Anaerocolumna sp. AGMB13020: one gene and its partner. The protein of the gene in region 2 interacts with the protein of the main gene of each other region in a pairwise test. Links are inferred from orthologs where the notes say so. Each region holds a gene or a part of one and is shown on either strand. Other genes may lie near its edges.

Evidence for each region.
Region 1: the proteins of recJ (region 2) and R2R35_RS01360 interact in binary tests that used the Escherichia coli proteins (3 or more experiments, as listed by UniProt). The link is inferred for Anaerocolumna sp. AGMB13020 from one-to-one orthologs.

The regions. Positions count from the first base shown.
Region 1 is NZ_CP136910.1:316,806-320,085, reverse strand. The notes cover bases 332-3,275. They hold R2R35_RS01360 (DNA topoisomerase III), read left to right. Parts: upstream 332-688; coding sequence 689-2,863; downstream 2,864-3,275. Other genes in these bases: R2R35_RS01365 (Gfo/Idh/MocA family protein), read left to right, coding at 332-378. Also shown: more of R2R35_RS01365, read left to right, coding at 1-331.
Region 2 is NZ_CP136910.1:1,676,308-1,679,525, forward strand. The notes cover bases 254-3,135. They hold recJ (single-stranded-DNA-specific exonuclease RecJ), read right to left. Parts: upstream 2,642-3,135; coding sequence 866-2,641; downstream 254-865. Other genes in these bases: R2R35_RS06650 (helix-turn-helix domain-containing protein), read left to right, coding at 394-777; scfB (thioether cross-link-forming SCIFF peptide maturase), read right to left, coding at 2,858-3,135. In the rest of the region: more of scfB, read right to left, coding at 3,136-3,218. UniProt on the Escherichia coli protein: Single-stranded-DNA-specific exonuclease.

The DNA of each region.
Region 1 (3,280 bases), 1.4 Mb from region 2 along the record:
TCCGGAATTTTGATTTTAGATTATGATACCTTTAAATGCACCTGTATTGGTGCCAAAGATTGTAAAGCTCCCATTGCTTATAATATTCAGGGTGACAAGGGGTGTATCCACCAAAGCTCACCCGCCAATGTATGTGAAGGCTTCGAAGTTATGTTAAACAATGGGGAAAATACATCCATTGATGAGAATAAGTATACGCATCGCATGGTAAGTGAGTTCCTTACCTTCGAATCGATGATTGCAGAACATAAATTAGAAGCGTGTTATCAAATACTTGAGCACAGCTTAATGGTAAGCGAGTTATTAACAGAAGCAAGAGAAAAAACAGGAATTATTTTTCCCGCTAATTTTAATGAAGAATTATTAACGATATATTAAAAAATAAAAGCAAGATAAAACCATTGTTTATCCAGAGGCACAAATAATTTTCAGGGACTGGTATCATACTGGTATCATGAAAATGTCTAAGACTGGTAAAGCAGTAATTAATCACAAGAAATTCACATAAGAAAAGGATATATATAGAATCATTGTATATATCCTTTTATATTTTTATAAAGTATGACAGTCAGAGAAGACTTATTGGCTGTTTTATGTTAAAATATATGGGAAATAAATTCAACGGGTACAACAGGGACCACTGGCAGCAATTATGGTTCCTATTAGATAAGAGAGATTGGAGTAAGACATGAAATCATTAGTTATTGCAGAAAAGCCTTCTGTAGGAAGAGATATTGCAAGAGTTTTAAAGTGTTCTAAAAATCTGAATGGTGCCTTAGAAGGAGATAAACATATTGTTACCTGGGGGTTGGGACATCTGGTAACCTTAGCGGATCCTGAGGAATACGATGTTAAGTACAAGGAATGGAGAATGGATCATCTGCCTATGCTGCCACAGAAATTTGAACTGGTAGTAATGAAACAGACCAGCAAGCAATATCACACGGTAAAGACCCAGCTTCATAGAAAAGACGTTGCTGATATTATTATTGCTACCGATGCCGGACGTGAAGGAGAACTGGTAGCAAGATGGATTCTAGAAAAAGCTGGCAGTAAAAAGCCGGTTAAGAGATTATGGATCTCCTCTGTTACGGATAAAGCAATCAGAGAGGGATTTGCTCATTTAAAAGATGGTAAAGAATATGAGAAGCTCTATCAAGCTGCGGTAGCAAGAGCAGAATCAGACTGGATCGTTGGAATGAATGCCACTAGAGCACTTACCTGCAAATACAATGCCAGTCTTTCCTGCGGCCGTGTTCAGACGCCTACCCTTGCCATGATTGCGAAAAGAGAAGAGGATATCAGACAATTTAAGCCTGTTCCCTATTATGGATTGACAGGTAAGGTAAACGGTATAACATTTACCTGGAGAGATTCAAGGACTCAAAATAGTACCACTGGTGATAAGAATAGAATTGAGGAGCTTTTAAAGAAGTTAGAGGGAAAAGAAGGAGTAGTGACAGAGGTAAATACAACTCTTAAAAAGTCTTATTCTCCAGGCTTATATGATTTGACAGAGCTGCAAAGAGATGCTAATATGCGCTTTGATTTCTCAGCAAAAGAAACCTTAAATATCATGCAGCGCTTATATGAAAATCATAAGGTCTTAACATATCCCCGAACCGATTCCAGATATCTGACAACAGATATTGTAGGAACTTTAAAGGAAAGACTGGAATCTATCAGTACAGGTCCCTATAAGAAATTAGCGGCTGTATTAACTAGAAAGCCAATATCCGGAAATGCTTCCTTTGTTGACAATCAAAAAGTTAGCGATCACCATGCAATAATTCCCACAGAGCAGTATGTCAATCTGGAAAATATGAGTTCCGATGAACGAAAGATTTATGATCTGGTAGTAAGGAGATTTCTGGCTGTATTATATCCTCCTTACGAATATGAAGAAGCCACGATTAAAGTAAAAATAGAGAATGAAGAATTTACTGCAAAGGGTAAGATTACAAAGAACCTGGGGTACAAAGAGGTTTATGAAAATACTTATGAAGATGACAAAGACAATGAAAGTTTACCCAAAGTAAATAAAAATGATACTTTAAAAGCTATTGTATTTGTTAAGACAGAAGGAAAAACAAAACCTCCAGCACCCTTTAACGAAGCAACACTTCTTTCTGCTATGGAGAACCCGGTTCATTTTCTTGAGCAAAAGGACAAGGAACTTGTTAAGACACTGGGTGATACCGGTGGACTTGGGACAGTAGCTACAAGAGCAGATATAATAGAGAAGTTGTTTAACTCCTTTCTAATGGAGAAAAAGGGAAAAGATATCTTTATAACCTCGAAAGGAAAGCAGTTGTTGGAGCTGGTACCAGAGGATCTAAAGAAGCCGGAGCTTACAGCCTCTCTTGAAATGAAACTTGCAAGAATTGCAAAAGGAAACTTAAAGAAACAGGATTTGATGAACGAGATGACAGCATATACAAAAGAAATCGTAGCTGAAATCAAAGAAGGAGAAGGTAAATTCAGACATGACAATCTGACAAATAAGAAGTGTCCGGTCTGCGGAAAGAATCTTCTTGCAGTTAACGGAAAGAACAGCAGAATGCTGGTATGCCAGGATCGTGAATGCGGACATAGAGAGACAGTTGCAAGAACCAGCAATGCAAGATGTCCGGTATGCCATAAACGAATGGAACTGGTCGGACAGGGAGATACACAAACTTTTGTATGTGCCTGCGGTCATAAAGAGAAATTGGCTGCTTTTCAGGACAGACGTAAAAAAGAAGGTGCCGGTGTCAGTAAAAAAGATGTGGCCCAATATATGAATCAGGCCAAGAAAGAGGAACAGGGACCTATTAATACAGCATTTGCTGATGCTTTTGCAAAAATCAAGTTAGATAAATAATACAATTTTACTTCCTATGTTCATTTTTAACAGGCAATATCGATTTGGCACTATACAACCAAATAAGTACAAATTAGTTATAATAGTTTCTTACCAATACAGATAGACAAAGAGATGTTATAATCAATTTCTATAAGCAAAAGCTGAGCTGAGGTTCTTTATTCAGAAGAATAGACATAACTAATGTAAGCTGTTACTCAGCTTTGTAAAGTTTGTAAGGAGGTATTATGAACAAGGACTATAACTGTTTTACGTTCACATACTAACGGGGGATGACGCCAAGTTCGGTGAGATTCCTGATACACCTACTGCCGGATGGTGGTTAAGACCGCCATACATTGACCGATACAAACATACAAAGTCGGTAATAGTTCGGATAAAGGGATGAAAGAGGTCCTTTTGAAGCAGGAGGCAGAA
Region 2 (3,218 bases):
ACTATAATAGTTGTTAATCCTTACCGGCGCGATAAGTACTCCGACTTTTATCTAAATGATAAATTCTTCACATTCTCATAACAATCCAGAATAGATTATATCATTTTTTCCTGAATATATCAACAGAAATAAAGCGTAAAGCACTGCCAAAGTGAGCCAGACAGTAATCTTTTCTGTTAAATAATCTGTAGAACAATTTATCGCCTGTTATTCCCGATTTTCATTAGCAGTACAGTATTGAGTTATTGAAATCTTTAACTTTACCGCTGAGTACAGTCATCTATATTAAATATTTATTATTTTATCCAATTATCATGGATTATTTCCAGTATTAATAGAATGCCATTTTAAAGATTAAGATTTATGATACTATTTATTGGAGAGGTGATTTCTATGGATATTGGTAAAAAAATTAAAACTCTGAGGCTTTCCAACCCCCTCACCCAAAATGAACTGGCAGATATACTTGGTGTGAGTAAATCTACGATGTCTAATTATGAAAGAAACATAAGCACTCCGGCTCCTGATATCTTATTAAAATTAGCAGCTTACTTTGAAGTTACCGTTGACTATTTCTTTCAAGAAAAGCAGAATAACTCAATGGACCTTATAAAAGAGAGCTCTGCCTATCATTCCGATAAAATTGTAACCAAAGATGAATGGAATACAATAATTTATTACAGAAGGCTTAGTGACGAACAGAAAGATTATATAAAGGGGCACATGATACAGTTATATCAGAAAAAGATTACCCCTGATATAACCGAAAAAGGCTGAAGCAGCTACTATTTCTATGTCTACCGATTTATACCGAACTTTTTAGCAGCAGCAAAGCCTCTTCCACCATAAAGCGTGCCCCTTCAGGTTATTCTTTCTCAATTAAGTAATTCTGTATAACTATCTGCAGACTTCGATTCCCGTTATATTCATTGATTGTAGGGTAATAGGTTATCGAAAGCTTCATGCTGTTATCTCTGTTTTGATAAGCCTTATCCACTTCTGTTTTGCCGTAAACTCCATTCAGAGCTTCCAGAAACCCTGCTGTATCTCCAAAATACATAGCCTCCATTTCCCTGCCATACGGATTTCTAACCAGTAATTTTATTACCTTCTTATTCTTTCCAAGAACAGTCAGCTTTAAAATCTTAAGATTCCTGTCTGCAAATAAGGGCTTCTCATTCCCTTTACCGAAAGGTTCGAGTAGCTTAAGATCTTCCACCAGTTCCTCTGTCACATAACCCAGAGGCAGAACTACATCTATTACTACCTTGGGAATCAAATCTTCCTCTGTCAGTACTGTATTGCCGTTAAGACCTATCCTTAAGGTCTCTACTGAGGTAAGCTGCAGAGACATTCCGGCGGCCATGGGATGACCTCCGAACTTCACCAGATGCTCCTTACAGCGGGTCAGTTCCTCGTACATATTATATTTCTCAATGGATCGGCCTGATCCTTTCACCATATCATGGGCATCGGTCAGTACAATGGCTGGCTTACAGTAGCGCTCTCTTAATCTGCCAGCAATAATTCCTGCCAGACTCTCGTGGCAGTCCTTCAGATATATTACCAGGACTTTATCCTTCTTCAGTTCGGAGTCTTCTATAAGAGCTATTGCGTTTAGTAAACCTTCCTCCGTCATCTGCTTTCTAAGGTCATTTAAAGCTTTAAGCTCCTCTGCCCTTTTATCTGCTTCCTCTTTGGTCTCAGACAACAAAAGCCGCAATCCCTGTTTCGCTGTATCAAGTCTGCCCCCGGCATTCAGACAGGGCCCGATTACATAACCAAGATGATAGGCGGCGAGATTTCCGGCGGCAATGCTGTTCTTTTCCATTAGTGCACGAAGCCCCAGGTTCTGGGTATTATTAAGCAGTTCCAGCCCTTTTTTCACCAGGATACGGTTCTCTCCGGTCAGTTCCATTACGTCACAAACGGTGGCGATGGCTGTTGCTTCCCTTAGAGGAACCAGCTCTGTCTTTGATATCTGTTTTCTATCAAAGAATGCTTCCATCAGTTTATAAGCAACCGCAGCACCGCAAAGCTGCTTAAAGGGATACAAACAATCCTCCTGCTTGGGATTCACCACGGCATCAGCTTCCGGAAGAATGTGCTTCTTACTCTCTCCCTCAATCAAAAAAGGTATATCATGGTGATCTGTTATAATCACTGTCATTCCAAGCGCTTTGGCCTTTTTCACCTGCTCGGTGGCAGCAATTCCATTGTCACAGGTTAGTATGGTATCAATACCTGCTTCATAGGCTGCATCTATAATCTGTTCGTTTATTCCATAACCGTCTCTGATACGATCCGGTATTTCATAATCGACCTTTGCCCCGCATAAGCTCAATGCCTTATACAGTATGTACGTTGAAGCAACTCCGTCAACATCATAATCCCCTACAATACGAATGCTTTTTCCCTCTGTCATCTTCTCTTCAAGAATATCGCAAGCTTTTGCAAGATCTTTCATTAAGAGCGGATTGTGTGTCCTCTCATAATCCGGGTTCAGATAAAATCTAATATCCTCTTCTTCTGTTAACCCTCTGTTAACCAGGAGCCTTGTAAGGCATTCGCTGATACCGTGTTTTGCCATAATCGTCTGAAAATCTGCTTTTTTATTTTTGAGTACCCATTTTTCTGCCATAGGTGTCTCCTTTCCATTGAAATCGTATAATATTTTCTCCTGTCAATTTAGGGTTACAAGCCTAACTGCCGCAAAGAGTCGGGCAAAACAGAGTAACCCTCCATAAATAAGTCCGAAAACATCTTCGATTTCTTTGTAACTTTAAACAGAGAATGCCCGTACAAGGCAGCTCATTAATGAGTGCCCAACAGGCATTATCCTTCTATCTGTAATCTTTTACGCTTCCTCTGAAAGAGAAGCCTCTGCTGCTTTTATCATAAGTGCACATTCCACACGTTTTTTCTGAAGCTTGCAGCCGATATCATATGTATCATGGATGCTGCCATGGAACTTATAAGAATTAGCCGCACAGCCGCCGCTGCAATAAAATTTGGCAAAACATTCTTTGCACTTATCCTTCGAGTAAACGTTGCAGCACTTGAATTCTTCCTGCATCTCCTTTTGCTTCACACCCTCAAAGACATTTCCCATCAGGTATTTCTCTTCTCCTACAAACTGATGGCAGGGATATAAATCCCCCCAGGGAGTTACCGCCAAATACTCGGTTCCTGAGCCGCAGCCTGACAGCCTCTTGGCA